2 regions of the Paraburkholderia sp. EG286A genome follow, and region 1 is predicted to be linked to the other one. Evidence: predicted binding sites of a transcription regulator. Region 1 holds the regulator's gene; the other holds the start of a gene.
The links. The regulator LexA, encoded in region 1, represses DNA repair genes until DNA is damaged. The targets are predictions, from matches to a motif close to ACTGTATNNNNATACAGT.
Positions count from the first base shown of each region.

Region 2: the regulator LexA is predicted to act here: its motif matches at 6,987-7,004, upstream of dinB (DNA polymerase IV).

Region 1 is NZ_JBFRCB010000003.1:345,837-360,996, reverse strand. Features, by position in the region: tRNA gene AB4Y35_RS14380 (tRNA-His) at 429-504, opposite strand; gene dusA (tRNA dihydrouridine(20/20a) synthase DusA) at 594-1,595, opposite strand; gene AB4Y35_RS14370 (hypothetical protein) at 2,012-2,284, shown strand; gene AB4Y35_RS14365 (hypothetical protein) at 2,412-2,654, opposite strand; gene AB4Y35_RS14360 (NADP(H)-dependent aldo-keto reductase) at 2,839-3,891, shown strand; gene AB4Y35_RS14355 (permease) at 4,083-5,144, shown strand; gene AB4Y35_RS14350 (hypothetical protein) at 5,249-5,671, shown strand; gene AB4Y35_RS14345 (ABC transporter permease) at 5,690-6,526, opposite strand; gene nodI (nodulation factor ABC transporter ATP-binding protein NodI) at 6,585-7,499, opposite strand; gene AB4Y35_RS14335 (universal stress protein) at 7,820-8,290, shown strand; gene AB4Y35_RS14330 (DUF2939 domain-containing protein) at 8,352-9,035, opposite strand; gene AB4Y35_RS14325 (hypothetical protein) at 9,132-9,509, opposite strand; gene lexA (transcriptional repressor LexA) at 9,579-10,229, opposite strand; gene AB4Y35_RS14315 (sulfate ABC transporter substrate-binding protein) at 10,522-11,580, shown strand; gene cysT (sulfate ABC transporter permease subunit CysT) at 11,707-12,606, shown strand; gene cysW (sulfate ABC transporter permease subunit CysW) at 12,603-13,571, shown strand; gene AB4Y35_RS14300 (sulfate/molybdate ABC transporter ATP-binding protein) at 13,574-14,632, shown strand; gene AB4Y35_RS14295 (CysB family HTH-type transcriptional regulator) at 14,694-15,160, shown strand, end outside.
Region 2 is NZ_JBFRCB010000001.1:1,077,358-1,092,517, forward strand. Features, by position in the region: gene lhpH (trans-3-hydroxy-L-proline dehydratase) at 1-602, opposite strand, end outside; gene AB4Y35_RS04860 (branched-chain amino acid ABC transporter substrate-binding protein) at 623-1,744, opposite strand; gene lhpI (bifunctional Delta(1)-pyrroline-2-carboxylate/Delta(1)-piperideine-2-carboxylate reductase) at 1,827-2,744, opposite strand; gene AB4Y35_RS04870 (FadR/GntR family transcriptional regulator) at 3,053-3,796, shown strand; gene AB4Y35_RS04875 (phospholipase D-like domain-containing protein) at 3,919-5,694, shown strand; gene dinB (DNA polymerase IV) at 5,764-6,909, opposite strand; gene AB4Y35_RS04885 (enoyl-CoA hydratase-related protein) at 7,510-8,286, shown strand; gene AB4Y35_RS04890 (MarR family winged helix-turn-helix transcriptional regulator) at 8,318-8,752, opposite strand; gene AB4Y35_RS04895 (DJ-1/PfpI family protein) at 8,853-9,449, opposite strand; gene AB4Y35_RS04900 (PLP-dependent aminotransferase family protein) at 9,540-10,871, shown strand; gene AB4Y35_RS04905 (carbonic anhydrase) at 11,110-11,703, shown strand; gene AB4Y35_RS04910 (TIGR03118 family protein) at 12,153-13,340, shown strand; gene AB4Y35_RS04915 (porin) at 13,680-14,864, opposite strand.

The sequences.
Region 1 (15,160 bases):
GAATTCGGCGGCAGGCGGCTTGAACCATGCGGTTTCAAGCGCGAACGCTACCGCGACACCCGTCGGTGCGATTGATTACGTTGACCAGGTTACCGCGGGGCACATGGGTGCAGACTGCCGCGTGCCCGATGCATATGTGCAGAACGTGCACACACAAAGGATTGCAGCCGTCGCATACGGGATCGCTTTCGCGGTCAACCGCTCGCGCCGCCTTTTGTTGACCGCCGCTGGCCGGCCACATGTAGTGCCTGGCTTTCAGGGCGGCAGGGCGCCGCATGGCGTTCACTAGATGAATCCGTCGGCTCGCGCCGCTTCGACTTGGTCTGCGAACGGTTCAGTCTGACGAAAATTGCTTATACCGGCGCTTACACGGATTCCAGAAAGCAAAAAGCCCAGTTCATCGAACTGGGCTAAGCGCTTGAATTCTTTGGGGTGGCTGATGGGACTCGAACCCACGACGACAGGAATCACAATCCTGGACTCTACCAACTGAGCTACAGCCACCACTGTTTTCCTCAATTAGCGCTGCTTCGAAAGCGGCGTCAATCAAGAAGCAAGATTATATACATACCAAAGCTTGCTTGCCTAGTCCTTTATTCAAGAATTTCGTCCGGAACGCGCAGATATTCGCGGGCCTCGTCGAAGATCGCGAGATCTGCCTTCGCAAGCTTGCGGCTGTCCGAGAGGATGCGGCGCCAGCCGCGCGCGCCGGCCACGCCGCGATAGAGGCCCAGCGCATGGCGCACGATCGCGCCCAGGTAAGTGCCGCGCGCAATTTCGCTCGCGCAGTACTCGATAAGCCTCGCTTCCACTTCCTCGCGCGTGAGCGCAGCATCAGTTGCGCCATAGAAGCGCGCATCGACGCCGGCGAGCACGTAGGGGTTGTGGTATGCCTCGCGGCCGAGCATCACGCCATCGACGTGCTGTAGATGCTGCTCGACTTCGTCGAGCGTCTTGATGCCGCCGTTGATGATGATTTCGAGTTGCGGGAAGTCGCGCTTGAGCTGGTACGCGTAGTCGTACTTGAGCGGCGGAATCTCGCGGTTCTCCTTCGGGCTCAAGCCCTTCAGGATCGCGTTGCGCGCGTGCACGATGAAAACGTCGCAGCCCGCTTCGGCAATCGTGCCGACGAAGTCGCGCACGAACGCATAGTCCTCGACCGTATCCACGCCGATGCGGTGCTTGACCGTCACGGGCACGGAGACGACATCGCGCATCGCCTTCACGCAGTCCGCCACCAGTTGCGGTTCGTTCATCAGGCACGCGCCGAACGCGCCGCGCTGCACGCGCTCGGACGGGCAGCCGCAGTTCAGGTTGATCTCGTCGTAGCCCCACTGTTCGCCGAGCTTCGCGGCGCGCGCGAGGTCGTCGGGTTCGCTGCCGCCCAGCTGAAGCGCGACCGGCGCCTCGGCCGGCGTGAACGCGAGATGGCGCGGCACGTCGCCGTGGATGAGGGCGCCCGTCGTCACCATCTCCGTATACAGCCACGTGTGCCGGGAGATGAAGCGATGCAGCGAACGGCAGTGGCGATCGGTCCAGTCCATCATCGGCGCGACGGAAACGCGGCGGGGGCTGGCTTGACGGTTGGCGGACATGGCGATGGGAAACCGATGAGTAACGGCTGGCGTGGAACAACCTTGCATTTTAACGCATACGGGCCGCGTTCTTCGTACCCTTTGCGCACTGCGCCATTTTGCCGGATACCTCTGCAGGAAGCGCGCCCGATAGCCATTTTCGGCCGAAAAACCCTACGGCGTTATGTAATCCGCAGGGAATTTGCTGCGTCGCGCAAATTATTTTGAAAGCGCTTTTAGGGTCTGTTCGTCGCTCAGCCCCGTCAGAACTGCCTGACAGGATTGTTGTGGAACGGAGAATAGTAAATTCGGATTATCGCGATTATTTTCCGATAGTAGGTGTATACACTGAGTTTCGTTGACGCAGCTCGTGGGCACTGACCTCCCAGGCGCGGCGCCTTCCCGATCCGCAACTGAACCTGATATTGGAGTCCACCATGAAGACCAAACTCATCGCAGCGCTGCTGGTCGCAGCTACCGCTTCTGTTGCCGCTCCGGCGTTCGCCAGCGGCTACGGCCCGGCACCGTTCTATCGCCCGGACGTCGGCGCGCCCGCTTCGCAGCGTGGCCAGAGCGTCCAGACCGTGGCCGCCGAACGCGTCCAGGAACAAGGCGCCCAAACGGCTTACGGCGGTGTCGCCGGCTCGGCTTCGCAGTCGGGCAGCCACGCGAAGGCCACGGGCCCGCAATCGGTTTTCTTCGGTCAGTAAGTCGCGCCGAAGTTTCCGATTCGCTGCTGAGCCGCCCGTCAGTCGGGCGGCCTGAAAGCCGGATGTCATTGCGACGTCCGGCTTTTGCTTTTCTGCGTCCGTTCTGGTTGTTCCCCCGGGGCGACACTCAGGATGCGGCGCGCACGCGCTTGTCGATCGCCTCGCGAATGCGATCGAAGGCCGCGTCGAAGGCGTTGTCCTGGGTCGGAAAGCGGCCGGCGGCGATGCCGTCGACGGGCACGTTGCCGTTTTCCGCGTCCGTGAGGCTCTGGATGATCTGCGTCGAGACGAAGAAGCCGGCTTCGTGGTCGCCGTCCACGCCGGCTGTCATGTCGAAGCCCATGTATTCGTAGCTGCGTCGATTTTCCATGCCGATTGCTCCTCGTAGGCGCCTGTGCGGATTCTGGCACGTCTGTCGCCGAGCGGCGCCGCGGCCGGCCGCGGCGCATGCGGCCGCTTGTGCAGGAATGCGGCCGTATTCTGCAACTCCTGAAAAATTTCCCGCGTCGTGGTAGTTTCGGCGCTCCCCAACCGAACTGATGGACAACGTTTCCATGGAATACCGCACACTCGGCGATACCGACGTCAAGGTGAGCCTGATCGGGCTCGGCACGATGACGTGGGGCGAGCAGAACACGGAGCGCGAGGCGCACGAGCAGATCGACTACGCGCTCGACCAGGGCGTCACGCTGATCGACGCCGCCGAAATGTACCCCGTGCCGCCGCGCCCCGAGACGCAGGGACAGACCGAGCGCTTCATCGGGACGTGGCTCGCGCAGCATCGCGCGGCGCGCGAGCGCATCGTGCTCGCCACCAAGATTGCGGGCCCGGCGCGCCAGCCGCACAACCCGCAGCACATTCGCGGGCCGCAGAACCAGTTCGACCGCAAGAATCTGACCGAAGCGCTCGACGGCAGCCTGAAACGCCTGCAGACCGATTACGTCGACCTGTATCAGTTGCACTGGCCCGACCGCAGCACGATGACGTTCGGCCGCAGTATGTATCCGTATCTCGACGATGCGTACACGGTGCCGATCGAGGAAACGCTCAGCGTGCTCGCCGATTTCGTGAAGGCGGGCAAGATCCGCCATATCGGCGTGTCGAACGAAACGCCGTGGGGCGTCGCGCAGTTCCTGCGCGCGGCCGAAAAGCTCGGGCTGCCGCGCATTGTCAGCATCCAGAATCCGTACAGCTTGCTCAACCGCACGTTCGAAAGCGGCCTGTCCGAATTCGCGCACCGCGAAGCCGTGGGCTTGCTCGCGTATTCGCCGCTCGCGTTCGGCTGGCTGTCGGGCAAGTACGAGGGCGGGGCGCGTCCGGAAGGCGCGCGCATCACGCGGTTCGAGCGCTTCAAGCGCTACAGCAAGCCGGAATCGGTGGCCGCGACGACGCGCTACGTGGAACTCGCCCGCGCCCATGGCTACACGCCCGCGCAGTTCGCACTCGCGTTCGTCAACAGCCGGCCGTTCCTCACCAGCAACCTGATCGGCGCGACCTCGCTCGAGCAGTTGAAGGAAAATATCGCCAGCGCCGACGTCAAACTCACTCCCGAACTGCTCGCGCAGATCGACGCGTTGCACGAGCAGCAGCCCAATCCGGCCCCTTAACGGGAAAGCGGGAAACCGCGCGGTCCCTTGCCGGGCCGCGCGGCGCCGCGCGAGTCGCCAACGCAGCAAAGTCGTTGGCGATTCGCAAGGCATACACTACGATCCAGCATGCGCCGCCCGGGGCGCCATCACGCCTCGCGTGACGGCGCCCCGGCGGCCGTCCATACGCTCAATCCCGGAGAATTTTCACAATGACGAGCGCACGTCCAGCGCAATCGCCCCCGTCTTACGGCTGGCCCATTTTCATTTTGCTGGCGGTGGCCGGCCTCTTCTACGTGAAGTGGTTCCCGTACTATCACCGCGCATTCACGGCCGAGGAAACCCACTCCATCGGCAAATCGATCCTGATGGGCGGCGCGGCCACGGCCCCCGACCCCTCGTTCTCCGCTGCGCTCGATTACGCCTACGCCTATGGCAAGGCGATCTGGCAGGCCATGGTGCTTGGCCTGCTGCTCGGCTCCGGCGTGCAGGCGCTCCTGCCCGTGCAATGGGTCGCGCGCGTGCTCGGCCGGCGCGGCTTCGGCAGCGTGGCGGCGGGCGGCCTGCTCGCGGTGCCCGGCATGATGTGCACCTGCTGCGCCGCGCCCGTGGTCGTGGGCCTGCGTGCGCGCAATGCGTCGGCGGGCGGCGCGATCGCGTTCTGGCTCGGCAACTCCGTGCTCAATCCCGCCACGCTCGTGTTCATGGGCTTCGTGCTCGGCTGGCAATGGAGTGCGCTGCGTCTCACGCTGGGCCTGCTGATGGTGTTCGGCCTCGGCTGGGTCTGCAACCGGCTCGTGACGCCCGAGGAATCGCGTGCCGCCGACGATCGGCTGGCGCAACTCGCCCAGCAGCAGGCCGAGGGCGGCAACGTCTTCGTGCGCTGGGCGCATATCTTTGCGCGCATGGCCGTGCGGCTGGTGCCGGAATACATCGTGCTGGTGCTGTTGCTTGGCGCGGCGCGCGCGTGGCTGTTCCCGCACATCGGCCCGGAAGTCACGAGCAGCCTTGGCTGGGTCGTCACGTTCGCCGTGGTCGGCATGCTGTTCGTGATCCCCACGGCCGGCGAGGTCCCCATCATCCAGGCGATGCTCGCGCTCGGCATGGGCGTGGGGCCCGCGGGCGCGCTGCTGATGACGCTGCCGCCTGTGAGCGTGCCGTCGTTCGCGATGCTGGCGGGCTCGTTCCGGCCGCGCATGCTCGCTGTCGTGGGCACGACGGTGGTGTTCTTCGGCATCGCCGCCGGGCTCGCGGCCGTGACCCTCGGCTTTTAGGGACGCCGGGACGAGGCAGGCGCCATGCGTTCGGCGTTGGCATTCTTGTAATACGCGGACGGTTCGCCGTCCGCCACGGAGCGGGCCGCGGCCCGAAAACCAGCATGGCAAAGCAAAAAACCAATCCGAAACTCGAGCAGGCGCTCACGCGCGGCGATCTCGCCATTCGCCAGGCCAACTCGGCCCGCGCCACGGCGGTGCTGCGCGCGCTCGGCAAGATGATCGTCGAGGCTTCGGCCACCATCGGCGTCGAGGCGGATACCTCGATTCCCGACGGCGATCGCATCTACGACCCGGCCGACGGTCTCTGGCCGCAGTCGCTGCTGGTTTCGCTCGATGGCCCGGTGGAGGAGTCGGATCCCGAAGAGATCCGCACGGTGCGTTTGCTCGCCCAGACCCAATCGACGATGTTCCGCGTGGAATGGCATCGCGCCGACGGCAAGGTCGGCCGCCAGGAAGGCGGCCCGTTCGCGACGGTCGCGTTTATTTCAGACGTCGATATTCCCTGGGGCGACGACGAGGACTGAGCGCCTCGCGGTGCCGTTTCAGCGCATCATGCGTCGGCGGAACAGCACGGATGCGATCGCGAACGGCACCACCACGTAGATCGCGAGCACCAGCAGGTGCAGGCCGGCCTGCTCGACAGGCCGGTCGAGCATGGCGGGGCGGATCAGCGCAACGGCGTGCGCGAGCGGCAGCATCAGCGTGATGTGCTGCGCGGCCGCGGGCAGCTGCGCGATTGGAAAGAACACGCCGGAGAGCAGCAGCATCGGCGTGAGCACGAGCGTCTGATAAAACATGAAGAAGTCGTAGGACGGCGCGAGCGCGGTGACGATCATCGCGCAACTCGCGAACGCGAGGCCCGCGAGCGCGATCACGGGCAGCGCGAGCAGCATGGAAGGAAAGCTCGCGTAGCCGAGCAGGCCCGCCACCACCATGATCGCCACGCCCGAGAGCACCGACTTGCTCGCGGCCCACATCACCTCGCCGAGCACGACGTCGCCGAGCGTGAGCGGCGTGTGCATGATCGCTTCCCACGTGCGCTGCACGTGCATGCGCGAGAAGCCCGAGTACATCGACTCGAAGCTCGCCGACATCATCACCGAAGACGACACCGTGCCCGCCGCGAGAAACGCGATGTACGAGACGCCGTCGACGTGCCCGACCATCAGCCCGAGCCCGAAGCCGAGACCGAACAGATAGATCATCGGGTCGGCGAGATTGCCGAACATCGACGCGAGGGCGAGCTTGCGCCAGACCAGATAGTTGCGCCGCCACACGGCCATCCAGTGCGTGGCGTTCGAAGGCAGCGCGGCGCGCGGCTCGCGCACGCTCGCATGCTCGGGGCGCGAGGGCGTCGGGTTGTTGGTGCGTGTCTGCATGGTGTCCTTGGCGATTCGTACGCCGCCGTCGATCTTGCCGCCGTTAATCCAGCCGCCGTTAATCCTGCATCTCGCGGCCCGTGAGCCGCAGGAACACGTCTTCGAGATTCGCGGGCCGGTGCAGGTAGCGCAAATCGGAGCGATGGCGCAGCTTCGCATGGACGGGCGCGGGGTCGTCCACATAGCAGAACAGCGTCTCGCCGCTGATCTCCGTGCGCTTCGCATCGCCCACGAGTTCGTCGCGCAGCGCCACCGGGTCCGGTCCGTACACCTCGATCACGTCGCAGCCGATCTCCGATTCGATCAGCGCCTTGGGTGCGCCCTCGGCGATCTTGCGGCCTTCCTCGATCACGCAGACGCGATTGCAAAGCCGTTCGGCCTCCTCCATGAAATGCGTGGTGAGGAGAATCGTCTTGCCGCGCGCGAGCAGCGAGCGCAGCCGCTCCCAGATCAGATGCCGCGCCTGCGGATCGAGGCCCGTGGTGGGCTCGTCCATTACGAGCACGTCGGGGTCGTTCACGAGCGCGCGCGCGAGCGTGAGACGCCGGCGCATGCCGCCGGAGAGCTCGCCCACGCGCGCGTCGGCCTTGCTTTCGAGGCGCGCGAATTCGAGCAGCGGCGCGACGAGGTCGCGCGTTTCGCGCGCGGACAAGCCGAAGTAGCGGCCGAACACGAGCAGGTTCTCGCGCACGGTGAAGTCGGGGTCGAGATTGTCGAACTGCGGCACCACCCCCACGCGCTGGCGGGCGTGGCGTGCGCGCGCCGGCACCGGCTCGCCGCACAGGCTGATGCGACCCGCATCGGGCGAAACGATGCCGAGCAGCATGCGCAGCGTCGTGGTTTTCCCCGCGCCGTTCGGGCCGAGCAGTCCGAAGCACTCGCCGGGAACGACGTCGAACGACAGGCCGTTGACGACCGCCCTGTCTCCGTAATGTTTGATGACCTGCTCGAATTCGATGGCGGGTGCTGGCATGGACCGGTTGAACGTGAGTCGAACGGGCATCGCGCGAGTCGCTCGAAGTACCGAACGAAAAATCGCACGAAACAAGGCGGCCCATTTTAGTGCATTGCTGCGTGGCGGGTCGGGCCTCGCTTCGAAGCGGTTTGACAATGCAGGGGCAAATGCATGTCACGGCAAGCATTCAGCACTGAGCAAGATGCGTGCGCCGGTCGCGACACATCTGGCGTTTTTCGATGCACACCTGGCGTTTTCCAGCCCTTGCATGTGGAATTGCGGCGCACCATCATGAGAATCGCACAGCCTGCAAATCACGCGGGCGGGGAGAAGCGATCATGGCGAGCTATAAAAAAATTCTGCTCTGTTACGACGGCTCGCGCGAAGGCCGCAAGGCACTGCGTTGCGGCGCCGATCTTGCACTCGATCTGCAAGCCGAGACGCATTTGCTCTCGGTCGTCGACATGCGTTCGACGATCGCCCAGAGCGCCGGCCTGTTGACCGACGTGGCCTGCGGCCGCTTCGAAGAAACGGCGCGCGAGATCCTTCAGGAAGGCGTGGACTGGCTAACCGAGCGCGGCGTGCGCGCTCAGGGGCATTTCGCGTTCGGTCATCCGATCGACGAAATCGCGAATCTGGCCAACGAGCTGAATGCCGACCTCGTGGTGGTGGGCCACCGCTGCCGCACGGGGCTCTCGCGCTGGTGGATGGGCGCGGGCAACACGCCGCTGCTCGACCGCGTCTCGTGCAGCATTCTCGTGGCGTGTTCGTCGGCGGCTGAGGAAAAGCAGCAGCAAGCCGCCGCATAGCGGATCAAGCGGGCCGGTTCGTAGAGAACCGGCCTGGCTCGGCTGTCATTGCCGGTCTGTCTCAGTTCGAGACGTTGCCTTCGTCGAGCTCGACGGCCGAGAGCTTCCACGAGAAGAGCCCGTGACGCTGCAGGATGGCGGCGTAGTGCTCGCCCGTACTGTCGCGGTCCCACGTGAGCGCGAACTCGTTGAGGCCGCGATAGCCGGCCGTGGTCACTGGCCGGGCCTCGGGCGCGGGATTGCCGGATGCCGCCGGGGCCGGTGGCGCGGCAGAGGCGGGTGCCGATTGCGCCGGTTCCGCCGATTGCGTGGATGGCGCGCCGGATTCCGCCGGTGGCGGCGCGTGCGGCCGGTCGCCGGGCTTGCCCGTCGGCGGCATGCCATCGAGCAGGGCGGCCACGCCTTCCGGTGTGGCGTAGGCATCGACGAGCGGACTAATCAATGCCGCGCCAATCACGGCGCCGAGGATCAGCAGCGGATTGCTGCTGTGCTGCCCCTCGACGCGCCGATGCAGCATCTCGCCCACCTGCTGTTTCAGGCTCAGGCGCAGCGCAGGGTAATCGACGTACTCGTTGAGCGCGACGGCGTCACGCGCGTCGGCGGCGGCTTTCATGTGCTTCACCGCGATATAGGGCGACGCATAGGCGTAGCCGATCGCGGCAACCACCATTGCGACGGCAACCGTGATCGCAACGGGTTTCTTCCAGCCTTGGGTCTTACGCGGGGTAGAGAGAGATTCCGTCATCGGCATAGGGCAAATCGTTCAAACACGATGTTGACCGCAAACCAGGCGAAACGATCCCGCCCGTAACCTCTTCTCACATTTAAGCCGTGTTGCCGCTTACTTCGCGAGCGCCGCGGGCAGGTCGCTGTGCTGCTCGGCGATGCAGCGGTCGATCGCGCGGCAAACCGCGTCGACCGTGCCGACGAGGATGAGCCGCGACGGGCCCTGATAGACGCGCACGGGCGCGCGGCGCATGGGCTGTTCGGTGTTGAGCGTGCTGTTGAGCGACACGCGCGCAAACGCGGGCTGGGCCGAGGGCAGCACGGGCAGGTCGGCCGTGCTGGCCGCCACCATCTCTGGCGAGTCTTCGAAAAGCGAGCCGCTCAGCGCGGCAGCCGAACCGCGCACTTCGCGGACCGCGCACGAGGCGATTCCACGGAGATGGCGAAGACGGCCGAATTGGCGGAAGGGCAGCAGGCGGGCAAGGCGTTCCATGACTCTCTCCAGGTAGTGCGCAGACGGTGCGTGCGCAAACTCTGCGTGAACTGCGCGCAGACGGATTGCTTAGAATTCGGTGGGGCGGATCAGGCCGACCGCAATGCCTTCGAGCGCGAATTCCGCGCTGCCGGCCTCGACAAAAATATTGTCGTAGTCGGGGTTCTCGGCGATCAGCTCGAGCCCGTTCGGACGGCGCTTCAGGCGCTTCACGGTGACGTCGTCGCCAAGGCGCGCCACGATGATCTGGCCGTCTTTCGCTTCGGCCTTCTTCTGCACGGCGAGCAGGTCGCCGTCGAGGATGCCGGCGTCGCGCATGGACAGGCCGCGCACCTTCAGGAGGTAGTCGGGGCGGCTCGAGAAGAGCGCCGGGTCGCACATGTAGTTCTGCGAGATGTGCTCCTGCGCGAGGATCGGGCTACCCGCCGCGACGCGCCCGACGAGCGGCAGCGAGAGCTGCATGATGCTCGGGTGCGGGAGCGTGAACTGGTGCGGCAGGTCGTCGGGCCCCGGCACGAGGCGGATGCCGCGCGAGGCGCCCGCAGCCAGTTCGATCACGCCCTTGCGCGCGAGCGCACGCAGATGCTCCTCCGCGGAGTTGGCCGAGCTGAAGCCGAGTTCCGCCGCGATCTCGGCACGCGTGGGCGGGAAGCCCGTGCGTTCGATGGCCCGGCGAACCAGATCGAAAACCTGCTGCTGTCGTGCGGTGAGTTTGGTCATGGCGCCACTGTATGTTTGAACAGGTAACTGTATTTTTATACAGTACTCGCCACTTTTCAAGTGTTACTTGAAGTTCATCGACTGAGCGTTGCCATCAGGCCGCTTTCCCGTGTTTGCGCGGATGAAACCGCGCTCCAGCAGCGACTTCCTCTGTCCTTACCACTTTTGCGTATTAAAAAATGAAAAAACATCATTTTTAATAATGTAAGCGGATCGCTAGACTGGCCTCCATCGTTAGCTGCAACTCAACAATGAGCGCAAACGAGCACACACGAGAACGGAGAACAGATAGATGGGCACGACACATACGGGGCGCGCGGGCTGGCTGAAAACACTGGCGGCAAAACTGGTCATCGGCGTTGTGCCGCTCGTCGGGGTCACGGCGATGGCGGCCATGACGCCCATCGCCGCTCACGCGGATACCTCGCTGCTCAACGTCTCCTACGATCCGACGCGCGAGCTGTACCAGGACATCAACGAAGCCTTCATCAAGCAGTGGAAGGCGAAGACGGGCGAAACGCTCACCATCAAGCAGTCGCATGGCGGCTCGGGCGCACAGGCGCGCTCGGTGCTCGACGGCCTGCAGGCCGACGTCGTGACGCTCGCGCTGGCATGGGACATCGACGCGCTCGCCAACAAGGGCATCGTCGCGAAGGACTGGCAAAAGCGTCTGCCCGACAACGCCTCGCCGTACACGTCGACCATCGTGTTCCTCGTGCGCAAGGGCAACCCCAAGCACATCAAGGACTGGGACGATCTGACCAAACCGGGCGTCTCGATCGTCACGCCGAATCCGAAGACCTCGGGTGGCGCGCGCTGGAACTATCTCGCGGCGTGGGCGTATGCGTTGCACCAGCCGGGCGGCAGCGAGCAGAAGGCGAAGGACTTCGTCACGAAGCTCTACAAGAACGCGGGCGTGCTCGATTCGGGCGCACGCGGCGCGACGACGAGCTTCGTGCAGCGCGGCATCGGCGATGTGCTGATTGCATGGGAGAACGAAGCATTCCTCTCGCTCAAGGAATTCGGCCCGGACAAGTTCGAGATCGTGGTGCCCTCCGTGAGCATTCTGGCTGAGCCGCCGGTCGCCGTGGTGGACAAGGTCGTCGACAAGAAGGGCACGCGCAAGGAGGCCGAGGCCTACCTGCAGTTCCTCTATAGCGAAGAGGGCCAGGAGATCGCCGCGAAGAACTTCTACCGTCCGCGTTCGGACAAGGTCCCGGCGGCGCTCACGGCGAAGTTTCCGAAGCTCAAGCTCTACACGGTCGACGACACCTTCGGCGGCTGGCCCAACGCGCAGAAGACGCATTTCGCAGATGGCGGCGTGTTCGATTCGATCTACCAGCCGCAGTAAAGTTGTCAGGCAGTACGCGGTCCGCATAACGACGTGACCGCATAACAACGAAGCGCGCCTACGGGCGCGCTTTTCGGCGCGAATTGGCAACGCACGAATCGCGCAACCCATGTCTGGACGATGAGCATGACAACGTTTCGATTGCGCAAGCCCAGTGCGCTGCCTGGCTTCGGCTTGACGCTCGGCATCACGGTGGCTTACCTGAGCCTCGTGGTGCTCATTCCGCTTGCCGCCACCTTTCTCAAGACGGCGACACTCGACTGGAGCCAGTTCGTGCGCGCCGTGTGGTCGCCGCGCGTGATCGCGTCGTACCGGCTCACGTTCAGCGCCGCGCTCGGCGGGGCACTGATCAATGCGGTATTCGGCTTCCTGCTCGCGTGGGTGCTCGTGCGCTATACGTTCCCGTTCAAACGGGTGATCGATGCGCTCGTCGATCTGCCGTTCGCATTGCCCACTTCCGTGGCGGGCATTTCACTCGCCGCCGTGTATGCGGGCAACGGCTGGATCGGCCAGTTCCTGCAGCCGCTCGGTCTGAAGATCGCCTTCACGCCGCTCGGCGTGCTCGTGGCGCTGACCTTCATCGGCTTGCCGTTCGTCGTGCGCACGGTGCAGCCGGTGCTCGAGGACTTCGAGCGCGAACAGGAAGAGGCCGCCGCGTGCCTCGGCGCCTCGCGCTGGCTCACGTTCCGCCGGGTCGTGCTGCCCGCGGTGCTGCCGGCGCTCCTCACCGGCTTCGCGCTCGCGTTCGCGCGTGCGCTGGGCGAGTACGGCTCGGTCATCTTCATCGCCGGCAACGTGCCGATGAAGTCGGAGATCACGTCGCTGCTCATCATCACGAAGCTCGAGCAATATGACTATGCGGGCGCGACGGCACTCGCCGTAATGATGCTCTGCGTGTCGTTCGTCATGCTGTTCCTCATCAATTCGCTGCAGTGGTATTTGCAGCGCCGCACGAGCCGCGGCGTCTCGGGCGGCAGCACGCCGAATGCCGTGGTGGGCGCTACCGTCGCGGGAGGTGCGCAATGAGCACGCTGCCGCAACAACGCAGCACGCGCCGTCCCGACCCGGTCACCGAATCAGCGTGGGTGCGCTGGCTGCTGACTGGCATCGCGCTCGCGTTTCTCGCACTGTTTCTCGTGGTGCCGCTCGTCGCCGTGTTCTGGCAGGCGCTGTCGAAGGGCATTGGCTTTTACTTCACGTCGCTCGTCGATCCCGACGCGCTCGCCGCGATCAGGCTCACGCTCATCACGGCGGCGATCGCGGTGCCGTTGAATCTGGCGTTCGGCCTCGCGGCTTCGTGGGCGATCGCGAAGTTCGAGTTTCGCGGCAAGGCGCTGCTGACCACGCTGATCGACCTGCCGTTTTCGGTTTCGCCCGTGATTTCGGGGCTCATCTACGTGCTGCTGTTCGGTGCGCAGGGCTGGCTCGGGCCGTGGCTCGAAGACCACGACGTGCAGATCATCTTCGCGGTGCCGGGCATCGTGCTCGCCACGATCTTCGTGACGTTCCCGTTCGTCGCGCGCGAGCTGATTCCGCTGATGCAGGCGCAGGGCAACGACGAGGAAGAGGCCGCCCACGTGCTGGGCGCCTCGGGCTGGCAGATGTTCCGCCGCGTGACGCTGCCCAATATCCGCTGGGGCCTGCTGTACGGCGTGATTCTCTGCAATGCGCGCGCGATGGGCGAGTTCGGCGCGGTTTCGGTGGTGTCGGGCCATATTCGCGGCCAGACCGACACGATGCCGCTGCACGTCGAGATCCTTTACAACGAGTACAACTTCGCGGCGGCGTTTGCCGTGGCATCGCTGCTCGCGTTGCTCGCGCTCGTCACGCTCGGCCTGAAGCTGCTCGCGGAGCGCCGCCTTTCGTCGGAACTGCGCGGCGCGGACGAGATTCCCGCCTACGCCGGCCCGCAACCCGTGGCCGCGCAACACGTCTCACAACACGCAGCGCCTCGCGCCGTGCGCCAACCGATTCAAGCAGGGGAGCAGTAAACATGGGCATCACCGTCAGCAATCTGCATAAGCGCTTCGGCGACTTCACCGCCCTCGACAACGTCTCGCTCGACTTTCCGCCGGGCGAACTGGTTGCACTGCTCGGACCTTCGGGTTGTGGCAAGACCACGCTCCTGCGCGTGATCGCGGGCCTCGAATACGCCGACGCGGGCCAGGTCGTGCTGCAAGGCCTGGACGTGGGCGAGGTGGGCGCGCGCGAGCGTCAGGTGGGCTTCGTGTTCCAGCATTACGCACTGTTTCGCCACATGACGGTGTTCGAGAACGTGGCCTTCGGCCTGCGCGTGAAGCCGCGCAGCGAGCGGCCCTCGGAGGCCGTGATTCGCGAAAAGGTGCATGAGCTGCTCAAGCTCGTGCAGCTCGACTGGCTCGCGCAGCGCTATCCGTCCGAGCTGTCGGGCGGCCAGCGTCAGCGCATCGCGCTGGCGCGCGCGCTCGCCGTCGAGCCGAAGGTGCTGCTGCTCGACGAACCGTTCGGCGCGCTCGACGCCAAGGTGCGCAAGGAGTTGCGCTCGTGGCTGCGGCGCCTGCACGACGACCTGCACATCTCGACGATCTTCGTTACGCACGACCAGGAGGAGGCGCTCGAGGTGGCCGATCGCATCGTCGTGATGAATCATGGCCACGTGGAGCAAGTGGGCAGCCCGCAGGACGTCTATGATCATCCGCAGACGTCCTTCGTGTACGAATTCCTCGGCGCCGCGAACCGGCTGCGCGGCAGCGTCGATGCACGCGGTTTCGTCGCCGAGGGCGCGGCGCAGCCGATCTCCGTGCACGCGGGCTTCGAAGGGCCCGCGCTCGCCTATGTGCGGCCGCACGACCTCGTGCTGCACCGCGAAGCGAGCGATCATCGCGACGGCATCGTGGTCGACGTGCGCCGCGTGGTGACGCTGGGCGGCTCGGTGCGCGTGGAGCTGGAAAGCCGCACGGGCGGCGCGCTCGAAGCCGAGCTCGACCGCGAATTGTGGCGCGCGCTGGGGCTTTCGGTGGGCGAGGGCGTGACGGCGGTGCCGCGCGGGCTGCGCGTATTTCCGGCGCAATGAGCGTTACAGTGCTCACATCGACAAAAACGAATAATCGGTCAGCAGTCCCGGAGAGAAGACCATGAATTTTCAGCAGTTGCGCTTCGTGCGCGAAGCCGTGCGGCAGAACATGAACCTGACCGAAGTCGCGAACGTGCTGTATACGTCGCAATCGGGCGTCTCCAAGCAGATCAAGGATCTCGAAGACGAACTCGGCGTGGACATTTTCATTCGCCGCGGCAAGCGTCTGACCGGCCTCACGGAGCCGGGCAAGGCCGTGCATCAGCTGATCGAGCGCATGCTGCTCGACGCCGAGAACCTGCGCCGCGTCGCGCGCCAGTTCGCCGACCAGGACAGCGGCCACCTCGTGGTCGCGACGACGCACACGCAGGCGCGTTACGCGCTGCCGAAGGTCGTGCACCAGTTCCGCGAAGTGTTTCCGAAGGTCCACCTCGCGCTGCGCCAGGGCAATCCGCAGCAGATCGCGCAGATGATCATCAACGGCGAGGCCGACCTCGGCATCTCGACCGAGGCGCTCGACCGCTTCCC
Region 2 (15,160 bases), on a different contig from region 1:
TCTGCGCCGAAGCGGATGAGTTCCTCGACCGACGACTCGCGCACGGCAAGGCCATGCGGTTGACCGTCGGTATAGAAATAAAACGCACCGCCGAAAGCGATGTCGCCCTTCACCGTGCCGAAGGACGGCGTCTCGACAGTGACATCGCGCTTCCAGATGAACGAGGGGACGTTCACGAATCGCACGCTGCCGGCGTGTTCGCCATCCCACTGAACGAACGCTTCGATAAAGCCACAGGGAGCGTCAATGCCGACACGCGTTTCCGGAACACCGCGCTGCACCCAGCCAAGCTCGACCGCTGCGGTGGACAGCGCGATCACGCCGTGTCCGCAGTGGTCGCTGTAGCCCTCGTTGTGCAGGAAGATGATGCCGAAGTCGGCGGTGGGGCTGACCGGTTCGGTCAGATAGCCGCCATACATGTCGGCGTGACCGCGCGGCTCGAACATCAACGCGGTGCGGATTTCGTCGGCGTTTTCCTTGAGCCACGCACGACGCTTCACGATCGTGTCGCCGGGCAGGCGAGGCAATCCGCTGGTGACGATACGGAACGCTTCGCCGCCGGTATGAACTTCGACGGTCGTTATGGTACGAGTAGTCTTCATGATCTTTTGACGTTATTGGCTCACTGACCGTACGGAACCGGCAGGCCGTCCTTGATGATGTAGACGGTCGTCGGCGCGCCCACGAGGTCGCCGTTCGCATCGAACGAGTAAGTGCCTGCGACGCCCTTGTAGTCGGTCTTCGCCAACTGGGCGACGAGCTTCGCCTTGTCGGTGGTGGTGCCGGCCTTGACCATTGCGTCGGCGAGCAGTTTCACGCCGTCGTAGTAGTTGACGGCATAGACCTGCGTGTCGGTGTGGTAGGTGTCCTTGTACTTCTTCAGGAAGTCACGGCCGGCCGCAGTCTTGTCGAGCGCGACGCCACCCTGCGCGCAATACACGATCGACGCGGCTTCGCCCGCGACCTTGCCCATGTCGGCCGAGCAGATGCCGTCGCCGCCCAGCAACTTCGCACGCAGTCCGCGTGCGCGCATCTGCTTGGCCATCGGGGCGCCCTGAGCCGCGTATCCGCCGAAGAAGATGACGTCGGGGTTCTTCGCCTTGATGGTGGTAAGGATGCCCAGGAAGTCGGTCGCCGACGAGTTGGTGAACTCCCGGTCGACGATCTGGATGCCGTTCGCTTTCGCCTCCTTGATGAACTGCTCCGCCACCCCTTGCCCATATGCCGTGCGGTCGTCGATCACCGCCGCGGTTTTCGCCTTCAACGTCTTCGCGGCGAACTGGCCCATCGTGCCGCCCAACTGCTCGTCGCTTGCGCCGATACGGAAGATGTTCTTGAAGCCTTGTTTCGTCAGCGCCGGATTCGAAGCGACGGGGAGAATCGGAATACCGGCGGTGTTATAGACACGCGATGCCGGAATCGCCACGCCGGAGTTGTACGGCCCCATGACGGCAACCACGCCGCTGTCGACGAGCTTTTGCGCGACCTGGACGCCGACCTTCGGGTCCGCCTGGTCGTCTTCCGAATCCAGTTTGAAGGTCACCTTCTTGCCGTCGACCGTCACGCCGCTCTTGTTCAGTTCGTCGATGGCGAGGCGGGCGCCATTTTCGTTGTCCTTGCCGTTCGGCGCCTGCGGGCCCGTTAGCGGCGCCGAGTGACCGATGGTGACGACAGTTTGAGCTTGTGCGGTGAGGGCGAAGCCGGCGGCCGTGACGACGGCGAGGGTGGTGGCGAGATGGCGCATGATGTCTCCGGATTATTGGACTGCCAGGCGAAAGCGAACTTGCACTGCTGCTGTGATGGCGCGGCGCCGTCACGAACGACGTTTAGCGCAGGGCGTCGCGAGCGACCCGGCATGCCGCCAGGTCCCATGCTGCACAGCCTACGCTCTTGAAGAGAATGGGTTTCGTCGCGTGGAATTCTCCGGCGAGGGCATTGGCCAGCGGGGAAACAGCGTTCCAGTCCACGTTGGCCTGGATGAGGTCACCGGCTTCGTGTTTCGCGCCGACGGGGTCATCGACCACCCAGGCACTGCCATCGACGGTTTGGCTGGAGATCTCGGCCGCATCGGGCGTGAACGCGCCGACGCCCACGACCAGGCGGCCCGTGCGTGCGGACTCCGTATACACCGGCGTTTTGCTGGTCGTCAGCGTGATGACGACGTCCGCGGTTTGAGGAATCGCGTCGCTTTCGAGCGCGGTGAGATTAGGCGCTGCAGCGCGATTGCGTGCAACGAATTCGTCCGCATCGGCCTTCGAACGGCCCTTTGCCCGCAACTGCGCCTCCGGGAAGATGGCCGCGAGCGCTTCCGCGTGATTGGCGGCCTGTTTGCCGGTCCCGATGAGGACGATTTCCCGCGGAGGCGTTCGATGCAGGGTCTGGATGCCGAGCGCCGTCACAGCCGCCGTGCGGCGCCCCGTAACGGTCGGTCCGTCGAGCACGAAAAGCATTTCGCCCGTGGACGCATCGCATGCGATGACCTGACCGTGAATGGTCGGCAACTGTCGACTGGTGTTGGTCGGGCAGACATTGACCAGCTTGTGAATGGCGATGTCTGGCGCGCTCGCCGGCATGGACAGCATCAAGCCGCCTTGCTGGATGGGGATGGCCAGACGCTCGGGACTGACGACCTTGCCGGCGCCGTATTCGACGACGGTCTCGGCCAGCGCGCGTACGAGGAGGCGGTAGTCCAGCAGCGCAACCGTCGCGGCCGCGTCGAAATTTCGGATGTCGCGTGAGGTCATTCGGAAGCCTTGGGTTCTGGGTGTCGAAAAGCGGATGCATGCGGCCAGGGGCTTTCTGGCTTCAGTCCGGCCAATTTCTCGGGGAGCGGTGTGGAACGAATCTATACCACTAGTGGGTGAATGGCAAGCCAATCTGTGCCGATCTGGTGTCGACGTGGGCTTTTATCCGACCAAAAAGTCGCAATGGGGGCGGAAAGGTGGTTCGGAGTTTCCCGATTTTTAGCGTGGACGCGCCGTAGTGGGCATCAGGAAGTGGTCGCGAAAGTGGTATATTTGAGAACCACCTCACGCCGCACCGGGAACACACGATGGCATCCGCTCGCTTCGAACTTGAAGGCAACTTTCGGCCCCTGCAGATTTACGAGCAGGTGTCGGAAAAGATCCGGGCCGAGATCCGCAGCGGCCGATTCCTGCCCGATGCCCGGCTACCGTCGGAGCGCGAACTGGCCACGCTCTTTGGCGTTGGGCGGCCTGCCGTGCGCGAAGCCATCGGACAATTGCAAAACGAGGGCCTGGTTGTGACGAAGCGCAACTCGGGCACTTACGTGGCATCCACGGCCGACCAGATTCTCGCCGCGGCGCCGAGCGTGGAAACGCAGCCCGGGGAATCCATATCGGACTTCAGCCCGTCGGCGACGCTCGACGTGCGCCTGATCCTCGAGCCCGCCATTGCAAGGCGAGCGGCGGCACGCAAACAGCGAGACCGGCTGGCCGAGCACTATCTGGACCAGATGGAGACGTTGACGGACGTGGCGACGCCCGAAGAGCGCGCGCTGTGGAACAACAGCGACCGGCTCTTTCATCGTCAACTGGCGGTGATGACGGGGGATGCGTTGCTGGCGAAGCTCGCGGAAGAAATCGCATCGACCATGGACCAGTCGCTGTGGAAGCGGCTCAAGGACGACGGGATTTACGACCCGGCTCGCATTCGACTGTACGTGGCCGAGCATCGGCTGATTTACGAAGCCATTGTCTGCGGAGACGCCGATGCGGCGGCGTTCTATGTCGAGCAGCATATTCATCGCGTGCAAAGAGATATCACACCGCAGTAGTGAGTTTGTCGCGGCTCTGGGCAGCGTCATCGAAACGACATCCAGGCAACATACTTCGTTCACCGTTTCAACAAACTGATGGTTGAAACTGGGGCCTTTGGCTAACACAGCAGAGGTCAACGATGTCGACGAAGGTCCGCAGCTATCTCTCCCCGACGCTGGTTTTACTCGCGCTCGACTGGCCAGACGGTGCGACACGTGCCGACTTCCTCGGTTTCGCCATTGAGCGGGCCCCGGGTTTCACGAGCCCGGACGGAAAAACCCATGACGCGAGCAGCTGGCTCCCCAATCGAATCACCTTCAACGGGCCGGTGCCGGATGGGAAGCCCGATGCGCCTTCGAACATCGCGCCGATTCAAAAATTCATGTGGTGGGACGCGCGTATCGAAGAGGCCGACAGAGGCAAGCAGTTCAAGTACACGGTCTATCCGGTGGTCGGTACGCCGGACAATGTGAATCTGCTGACCGCGGAGGCGAGTTCGGTTGACGTCACGCTTCCGGCGCATATCGAAGACGGCGTGGGTACCTGGTTCAACCGTGCGGTGGTGAGCTCACAGGCTTTCGCACGACAGGTGAAGGCCATGGGAATCGACCCGCATACCGCGCCGCCGGCCGCACAGGCGCTTGAACTTCGAACATGGCTCGCCAACGACATGCAACTCGTGTTCAAGGAAATATTCCTGGACGCGTCGCGCGCGGCGGCTGCCGTCTATCACCTGACCGACCCGCTTTGGGCGATTCCGGCGTTCAAGGAGTTTGGGAGTGCTCACGGCAAAGCGAATGTCGCCGTCGTCTACGACTCGCACCTGGTTCGCGAAAAAGGCAAGCCGCCCGCACCATCACCGAATCAACCCGCGGTCGATGAACTAGGCAGCGTCGTGACGTTCTGCCCGCGCGACAAGACGCATATCATGCACGACAAGCTCATCGTGACGGACCGGGGCGATCGGCAAGGCAACCCGGCATTTGTCGTGGCAGGGTCTGCGAATTTCACGACGGAAGGCATTACGGAACAGGCCAACGTGCTTCACCTGTTCGATTCGGCCGACCTCGCGAAACTGTACGACGACAGAACGAAAGCCATTGCCAGCAATCCGCCGATCAACCAGACCGCTGAACTCACGAATGGCTGGTCCGATTCCGTGACGGTGGGAAGCGCAGCGGTGCGTGTTTGCTTCTCGCCGGAAACGAAAACCCGACGTACCCAGATCGATACCATCGTCGAAGCGATAGGAAAGGCGCAGCACTCCGTCCTGTTCTGCCTCTTCATGCCGACCGACGAACCGCTTCGCGACGCCTGCTTTGCCGCCGGCGACAAGGGGCTGATGATGTTCGGGCTCGTCAACAACATTAGCGAAAAGTCCGCTGAGAATGCGCAAGAGGCGCAAAAAGCGGGAGAAGCCGTGAGCACGACTGCGCTGGCAAACCTCGCGCTCTATCATCGAAGCAGGGAAAACCGCGACGTCATCGACGCATCGTACTTTTCCCCGGCAACCGTGCCCGAAGGATTCGAACCCGAGCTGCGGCTCTTTCCTGGCGAAGTCGCGCCCAGTTACGCTCCGGTCATCATCCACCACAAGTTCATTGTGATCGACGCCGAAGGAGGCAATCCGATTGTCTACACGGGCTCGGCCAACATGAGCAACAACTCCGAGCATTTCAACGACGAGAATCTGCTCGAAATAAAAGAGACGCACATCGCCGGCATTTACCTCGCTGAATTCATGCGGCTATACGAGCACTATCGTGCCCGCGCCGTTGGCATCGAGGAGCAGCAGCATAGAACCGTGCAGCGGCTGTTGTTGCAGCCTGACCGTAAATGGGCCGACAAGTATTACAAGGCGAATAGTCCCGAAGAGAAGGCACGGATTGCATTGGCATCGGATCCGGCCAGTTGATGCATTCGCTTCTGTGTTTGCGTAGTCACCGCGCACGCCTCGCACGACGGGGGCGCTGCGCGTTGCCGGCTAAAAATCCAGCGTGAATTGAGGCGACGCGTTACTGGAAGCTTCTCCGGCGTGCTGGAGGTTGCCGGCCTTGACGCCCAGCAGCCTGATGGATTTTACGAGTTCGACTCTTTTCAGGCACTCGGTCGCCGCGCGCCGCAACGCTTTCGCATCATCAATAGGCTCAGGAAGCGTGACATCACGCGTGACTGTCTTGAAGTCATTGAAGCGCAGCTTGATGCCGATCTTCCTCGCCAGATAGCCCTTGCGCTGGAGGTCGAGCGCCACCTGTTCGCATAGGCGGGTAAAAGCGGCGCCCAGTTCCTGTCGGTGGCGTACCGCGTGTAGATCGCGCTCGAACGTGGTCTCGCGACTCATCGAGACGGGCTCGCTATACGTCACCACCGGCCTGTCATCGAGTCCGTGTGAGACTCTGCGCAGCCACGCCCCGTAGCTTCGTCCAAAGTGCTCGACGAGCCAGTGCTCGTCGCGTGCAGCGATCTCACCGATCGTCGCGATTCCAAAAGACGCGAGCCTGGCGGCCGCCTTGGGGCCGACGCCGTTGATCTTGTTTGCGGCCATTGGCCAAATCCTCGATTGCACGTCCTCCAGCGTCAGGATGGTGATGCCGTCCGGCTTTTGCATATCGGAGCACAGCTTGGCAAGCAGCTTGTTTGGCGCGATGCCGACGGAGCAGGTGAGATTGGTGGCTTCGAAGACCGCGGACTTGAGCTTGCGCGCGATTGCCTCGGAATCCCCATTCGTGAGTGAAACATCTGCGTAGACCTCGTCGATTCCAACGTCTTCCATGCTCGAACTGATTGACCGGACGGCATCCTTGAACAGTCGCGAGTAGGTTCGGTAGAGGTCGAAGTTCACTGGAAGGAGAATCGCATCCGGCGCTAACCGGGCGGCCTTCATGGCGGGCATGCCGGAATGAACGCCGAGTGCGCGAGCCTCATAGGTCGCGGTCGTCAGAACCCCTCTGCCCACATAGTCGCGTAGCCGCGAGAACTCGCGTGTGCCGTCCGGCTTCGTTCGGGGCGCGTCCGAGCGACGACCGGCAACCACCATGGCTTTGCCTCGTAGTTCGGGATACTGCGAAAGTTCACACGACGCAAAGAATGCGTCCATGTCGATGTGGGCTATGCGCCGTTCATCTGGCATGCCTTGGTACTCAAAAATAGCTCTCGATGGCTCCGCGCGACCGACACGCCACGTTGCGTTTTGCGGATATTCCCGGAACTGTACATTTATACAGTAATTTTGTCTGGATGCTGAATCTGATTCGGAGATATTTTTTGAGTGCGAAAGGGTTCGCAAACGTCTTCTTATGTGGCCTCCCGACCTACCTGAGCGCGGAAACAAAAAAAGCCCGCCGGCGTGGCGGGCTGATGCGACGAGGCCGGTGAAACAGCCTCTCATGGTGTCAGTCCTGGCGCGGGTGCAAACGCCGGTAGACGCTCCAGATCGCCACGCCGGCGATCACGATAACGGCGGTGAGAATAAGCATGTTCAGTCCTCCGGTTGCTTGTCTGTTTCGTAATGCCTCAATGCTACGGAGCCTGCGTGCGCGCGAGGAGTGGCGCGACGTCGCGAATGGAGTACCTGGTCGAATTCCGGTCCGCTACGAGATTCAGCGTTCACACGTCATCAGGAGCGGGGGTTCGCGAGCAGGCCCCAAATTGCATGGCATCGACCCTCCGGTTTACTTTGCATGCGAACTACCTATATACTTCGCATGCAAACTAAATTTCAGGAGAGCACATGAGCGCGGAAATTCACGTCGATCAAGCCGACGGCATTCTGACGATTACGCTTGCCCGACCGGACAAGAAGAATGCATTGACGAATGAGATGTATGGCACGCTGGCCGACATCATCGAGAACGCGGAGCACGACAGCCGTGTGCGCGTATTGCTGGTGCAAGGGGACGGAGACATGTTCACCGCGGGCAACGATGTGGGCGAGTTCGCAGCCATAGCATCGGGTAAGGGGCCCAGTGAGCGACACGTGCATCGCTTTTTGCATGCGCTGGCGAAGTCGAGCGTGCCTATCATCGCGGCGGTCCAGGGCAAGGCGGTCGGTAGCGGCACGACGATGCTACTGCACTGCGACTACGTTCTGCTCGCGCCGGACGCAGAACTGATCACCCCGTTCGTCAATCTCGCGCTCGTCCCCGAGGCGGCGTCCAGTTACCTGCTGCCGCTGCGCGTGGGCCACGTGCGGGCCTTCGAGATGTTTGCGCTGGGCGAGTCGCTCGACGCGCAAACCGCTGTCGCGTGGGGTCTTGCCAACAAGGTCTGCGCAAAGGAGCAACTACGCGACGATGCACGCAGGATGGCCGAAAGAATCGCCGCCAAGCCGGCCGGTTCATTGAGCGCCATGAAAAAGCTGATGCGCGAAGCCGAAACGCTGGTTGCGCAAATGGACAGCGAGAGCGCGAAGTTTCAGGAGCGGCTGACGAGCGCCGAGGCAAGGGAGGCATTCGCGGCCTTTGCCGAGAAGCGCAAGCCGGACTTCGCGAGGGTTGCCCAGCACTAGCCAGTGCCTTGCTGACCGGCCACGGTCGAGGTTACGCGTCGCCGTCTTCGGCGAGCGGAAACTTCGTCTGCAGGCTGGTCAGCCACCGCGCCACGACGTCGATCTCCGCTTCCGTAAAGCCTTCGGTCAATCTGGCGTTCAAGTCTTTCATGCGCAGCTTCGACTTTTGGCGGGCGGTACGTCCTGCCTCCGTCAACCACAGGCGCGACGCCCGGCCATCGGTCTCGTCGGCCCGACGTTCGATCAACCCTGCCTTTTCTGTCCGGTCAGCGAGACCGCTCATGCCTGGTGCGCCCAGATCCAGCGCGGCAGCGGCTTCGCTCATGAGTGCGCCGTTGTGCTCACCCAAAAAAAACAGCAGCCCCGCCTGGGCCGCTGTGACGCCGCCGCCGGCCGCACGTGTTTGCGACCACCGTTGCAGCCGGCGCTGTCCCACATTCAATAGATAGACGAGGCGATGTTTCATTTCCGCGCAGATAAAATTTGTGCGATTTAGTTCGCGTGCGAATTATATCATGCGGTGATCGGCCCTTCGAAACGGCGCGCAGACGTTCCGTAGCTTCCGGTTAAAGGAATGGCGAAATGTTTTCGATCGCGCGCGTCGCGTAGGTTTCCTTCTCTCCCACTGGCGCCACGTAGTGAATCACGCTGCGCGCAGCTTCGACGCCGGCGAGGCGCGCGATCACCCAGGCCGCGAGATAGTGCGATGCGAGACACCCGCCCGCCGTCGCGACATTCCCACTGGCCACGAACGGCTGATTGAGCACGGCTACACCCGCCTCTTCGACCCACGGCGTAGTAGTCAGGTTCGTGCATGCGGGAACGCCCTGCAGCAGGCCCAGCTTCGCGAGTATCAGCGTGCCGGAGCACTGCGCGCCAAGCAGCTGGCGCGTTGGGTCGAGCCTGAGTTGCGACATCAGCGCGGGATCGGCGGTGACGTCGCGCGTCCGTACGCCACTGCCGATCAACACCGCGTCGGCTCCGCATGCTTCGTTCAGCGAAACTTGCGCCTCCAGCACGAGCCCATTCATTGAACGCACACTGGAGGCCGGGCTGGCAATCGAAACCCGCCAGTCGGGTTGCCGGACCCGGTTGAGGAGGTTGAATGCGATCAGCGAGTCGAGTTCGTTGAAGCCTTCGAAGGTCAGAATGGCGATGTGCATGGCGCCCTCATACGGTGGAAGCGGTTGTGTCGAGCCATGGTAGGGCGGACAATCAATACAATCAAATTATTGTCATGGATACATTGGGCCATGCCGGAACCCCGCTACAAACCGCTGGTCGATCGGCTCGCCGCCGAAATCCGCGCGGGCCGTCTGCGTCCCGGCACGCGTCTGCCCACGCACCGCGAGCTGGCTGCGCGCGAGGGCCTGGCGTTGGTCACGGCAACGCGTGTCTATGCCGAGTTGCAGGCGATGGGGCTCGTCAGCGGCGAAACCGGCCGCGGCACCTTCGTCAAGGAGCCGCTGCCCCGCGGCCAAGGCATCGATCTGCATGCGTGGAGCGCAGACACCGTGGACCTGAGCTTCAACTATCCGTCGTCGCCCGATCAGACCGACCTGCTCAGGGCAGCACTGCGCCAGCTCGCGGCGGCCGGTGACCTGGAGTCGCTGCTCCGCTACCAGCCCCACGGCGGGCGCGAACACGAGAGGGCGACGGCGGCGCGTCACCTGGCCCGCCGGGGCCTGGAAGCCAGCGCCGAAACCACGCTGTTCGTGAGCGGCGCGCAGCATGGACTGACGACGACGGCGATGGCGTTATTCGAACCCGGCGACGTGGTAGCGGTGGACGCGCTGACCTACCCGGGGTTCAAGCTGGCTGGCGAGGCGAGCCGGCTGGAACTCGCACCGATCCCGGCCGCCGGACGCGGCCCGGATCTGGACGCATTGACGGCCTTGTGCAAGCGGCGCAAGGTGCGCGCCGTCTACACGATGCCGACCCTCCACAATCCGCTCGGCTGGGTGATGAGCGCGACGCGGCGCCGCGAACTCGTCGCCATCGCACGACGACATGGGCTGATCCTGATCGAGGACGCCGCTTATGCGTTCCTCGCGGACGATGCGCCGCCGCCGCTGGCATCGCTCGCGCCGGAGACAACGGTCTATGTGTCGAGCCTGTCGAAGAGTGTTGCGACGGGTCTGCGCATCGGGTTCATCCACGCACCGCACGAATGGGTGCCGAGGCTCGAACGGACGATCCGGGCGACGACGTGGAACACGCCGGCGACCATGACAGCCATCGCGTGCGGTTGGATGGAAGACGGCACGGCAGCGAGGCTCGAAGACGAGAAGCGGCGCGATGCTGCGATACGTCAGCGCCTTGCCGCCGAAGTGCTGGGTCCGCTCAAGAGAATAGGGCACCCAGCGTCGTACTTCATCTGGATGCCACTCGAACCCGAGGTCCGCGCCGACGCGATCGCGATGGCGTTGATGCGCGAACGAATTTCCGTGACGACTGCACTGCCGTTTTCGACGTCGGCTCATGTGCCTCACGCCATTCGCCTCGCCATCGGTTCCGTCGATCTGGCCACGCTCGAGCGGTCGCTGGAGACAGTGGCTCGTGTGGTTGCCGAATATACGTATTGAACGGAGTGGGGGATGGCGGGATATGTCTGGCAGGTTTCGGGTACATCCCCGAAGGCCGCAAACAACCCCTGACGGACGAACGTCGCCTCGTTCAAAAAACGGCTGCTTTCGAGGTTCAACAGCCATTTAAACCGCCAGTTCGGAGAGTGCTCGCGCAAATCGGCTGTGCGAGCTTATTCAAAAGTGGTCTTTTTGAACAGATGTCCTCACCCTGGTTAAACGCCAACGGAGCAAGAAAATGGGCAAGTTCAGCGAATACGAGTACAGGAACTTACCCGGGTTCGATATGAAGACTTTCGGGTGCGCGAATCAGGCCATCCCGATGAAAACACTTGTGATCCACTGCTTTGACCCTCGGGCAGTCGAAATCCCACAGGCCGTTGCCGACTATTTTGGGGACGAGGTTTACCCGGGAGAAATCATCACCGACGAAAATGGCACCCGGGTTGGATCCACGCGAACACTGTTCGCCGCGACCAACGCGGGTGGTCGCGCCGCCTTCGCTCTACAGTCCGTGGCGGCTATGGATTATCTATTTCATGTCAAAAACGTCGTTGTGGTACACCACTCGTTCTGCGGTACGACGACCCTGACGCCGGATCTGATGGTCGAGGAGTATCACGATCATCATCACGCTGATATCTCGACGTCGTTCGATCACGATAGCCTCGCCATCATGGATTTCGAGGAGTCGCTCAACTATGACATCAAGTTGCTTCGTGCGAGCCCGGCAGTGCCGAAGCACGTCAAGCTCTATGGCTTCTTCTACGAAATCAGTTCGGGCAAGTTGACCGAGGTGGTGCGGGACATTCCGGCAGAGATCGCGCTGTGAATGAGTGAATGCGGCGGTGCCGTGGCGGCGCGAGACGAAAGGGGCGAATAACACACAAGCCGAACCTGGTGCCACCGTGCCACATCTCGGTGGGTACTGCGCGACCGCGATCGGCAGCGTGCTATCCGTTTCAGGCCGCCTAATAGCGCTGTCCAAAAAACCAAACGGCCTCTGTCGTTCGACAGCGCACTCATCTGTCTCATTCAACCGCATTAAATCTGGACTTTGGATGAGTCATCAACGACGACGAATTATGAATAGCGTCGCCGCGAGCCTGCAAACAGGGTGAAAACCGTCATGCGCATGCCCCCACTCGCTCGTCTCTGGCTCGCGCAACCATGCCCGACCGGGTGGCTGGCGGAAATTTTTTGCGTCGAGCGGGAATATTTGAAGCGCAGCGGTCGTTTAGCCTGCGGCGATATCTCGCCAGTCAGACGAGGAGGGAAGTTATGTCTCAGATCTCGTGGGGTCTCAAAGCGGCGGCCGTGATTGTTTTCGCCGCCGGTTTCACAATCGGACATGCTGCTGCCGATGAGGCTTACGTCGTCACACCGCTTGTATCCAACCTGGCAGGCTCTGCCCCGAAGGTCGACGGGGTACTGCAGAACGCCTGGGGTATCGCCTTTAGTCCGGCAGGCAGTCCATTCTGGATCAACGACAATGCCACAGGCTGCTCCACGCTCTATGACGGCCAGGGGGCAAAGGTGGCGCTGCAGGTCTCCATCCCGCTGCCAGGCAACGTCATACCGGCCGGCGCCTGTCATCCCGTCTTTGCCAACAATCCACCGAAACCCACGCCCGCAGCGCCAACCGGGATAGTTTGGAATCCTTCGTCATCTTTTCTCGTCCCAGGTACCAACATCCCAGCCGTATTCATCTTCGCGACCGAAGATGGCACGATTTCCGCCTGGGCCGGTGGGTTGAATCCGGCGAACAATGCTGTGATCGCGGTCGATAATTCGTCCAATCCCTCCGCCGCCAGCGGGGCCGTCTACAAGGGGCTCGTCTTCGGAGTGAATGCGCAAGGGGGATTCCTCTTTGCGACGAACTTCCGTGCGGGCCGAATCGATGTATTCGGACCGAACGGTTCGAACGGCTTGTTCGCGCCCGCGACGACGGACGGTGGCTTCGCCGACCCGAACATCCCGGCCGGCTACGCCCCGTTTGGTATCGCGAACATCGACGGGGACCTGTTCGTCACATATGCGCAGCAAGACGGCCCGAAGCATGACGACGTTGCAGGCCGCGGTCATGGATTCGTCGATGTATTCGATACCGACGGCCACCTGCTGCGCCGCTTTGCGAGCCAGGGGCCGCTCGACTCGCCCTGGGGCGTAACGCAAGCGTCGTTTGCGTTTGGGCGCTTCAGCGGCAAGATCCTCGTTGGCAACTTCGGCAACGGCCGAATCAATGTCTTCGACAATGACGGCACGTTCGTCGATCAACTGGAGAATGAGTTCGGCAATCCACTGGCTATCGACGGCCTGTGGACGCTGACACTCGGAGGAGGGCGCAATTCAAGCCCGGACACGCTGTACTTTTCGGCAGGTCCTAACAAGGAGTCGAATGGACTCTTCGGTATCATTGCGCCAGTAAATGCCACCAAAGGACGAACGTCCGCTCAGAACGGGCAATGATCCGCAGCGTGGTTCCCCGGTGATGCCGAATCGAATTGAGCCGAAGGACTCCACCTCAGCCGGTCGCGGAACTCGCTGGACGCGGCCGGCTCTTCCCGGTTAGACGGGGATCTGCCTGTTCTCTGCCGATCGCCCAAAACGCCGCGATGCGAATCGCCGGAACGCAATGCCTGGCCGTAGCTTGTGCAAACGTAAGTGCGCAGTGGCAGTTGATGAAAAATTGCCCACCAACGTGGCGGGCAATTTTCTACGCCAATGCCGAATGCGATATTCCTCGTCTCGCAGTCCTTGTACAACGATCCGCCTCGATGGCCGCGGGATGAAGGTTCTGACGGCCGCCTAGAAGCGGGTCAGCATGCCGATCGCAGCCATCACCTGGTTGCTCGTCGCCGAGAAACCGCCGGCGTTGTACATCACTGCGACATTGTTGTGACCGATCGCGCGCTGGTACATCGCTTCTCCATACACTTCCGTGCGCTTCGACAGCGAGTAGCGCGCAATCGCGTTGACCTGATTCCACTTCGGATCGGAGCCGATGTTCGATTTGCTCACACCGTTCAGATGACCGTCCGTGAAAGTATCCATGAGGCCGAGATTCAGCGCCGGCGTGAGGGCGTACTTGACGTTCAGTTCATAGTTGTCGAAGTGCGTCGAACCGCTCACCGGGTTCAGGCCGAATGCGGACGTGTTCTGGTACTGGCTGTGCGTGTAGACGAAGTTGACCGCCGCCGGGCCGAACGTATAGCCGATGCCTGCGCCGACCGTGCGCTGCACATCCGCCGTCAGGTTGCCGCCGCCTGCGGTCGACTTGAACTCGCTGGGGTCAGCCGCAACGTTCTGGTTCGCTGTTCCCGCAGGGGTGCTCGCCGCTGCCGAGCCGTTGATCTGGAGGTAGGCCGCGGCCAGTCGCAGCGGGCCGTTGTTGTAGCTCACGCCAGCACTGTACGCACGATCGACGGCGAAGCTGGTGCTGTTGCTGAATGCGTACATGCCGCCAAACTTGAAGCCGGCATAGTCGATACTCGCGAATTTCACCGAGTTGCTGAAGCGGACCGTATGTTGCAGGTTGTCGTTGTCGTACACGTGCGCGAAGCCCGAGTCGCCGAACGTGCCGGCCGTGCCGGACAGCGGCGAGACGTAGTCGACCATCGAGTCATACTGGCGGCCCATCGTCAAGGTGCCGTATTGATCGCCGCTCACGCCGACAAACGCTTGACGGCCGAACATGCGACCACCCTGGCCGAGCGTGCCGTTGTTGACGTTGAAGCCGTTTTCGAGCACGAAGATCGCATGCAGACCGCCGCCGAGATCCTCGCTGCCGCGCAGACCGAAGCGGCTGCCGCTGATATTGCCGCTTGCGAGTGCGACGCGCGAGCTACCGTGGCTGGGCGCGCCGTTCTGAACGTTGTTCGTATAGGAGATGCCCGCGTCGATCAGGCCGTACAGGGTGACCGAGCTCTGGGCACTGGCCGCCGACGCTGCAAATGCTGCGCAAACGGCGACGGCAATGGAAATCTTCTTCATGAGATGACACCCGATGGCGTGAGAGGAAACAATCGCGCCAGTCTATAGCCGCGTCCGGAGCAGAAGCCGAAACGCCCTTGAAAATAATTACTGCAAGCGAATTGACTCATTCATAAAATTGCAGCAATTGAGCCGCGATTTGACTTTGCGACCTGTGGCGAGACGAGTGGCAAACATATTCGTTTCCATAACGAGTTGTGCCATCGCAACAGCGTTGGGTTAAGTAGGCGTTTCCTGCGTGGACGCGATCGAGTTTTGCTCGCGGTCGATCATTTGTTAAAGCGCTGTCGAAACTG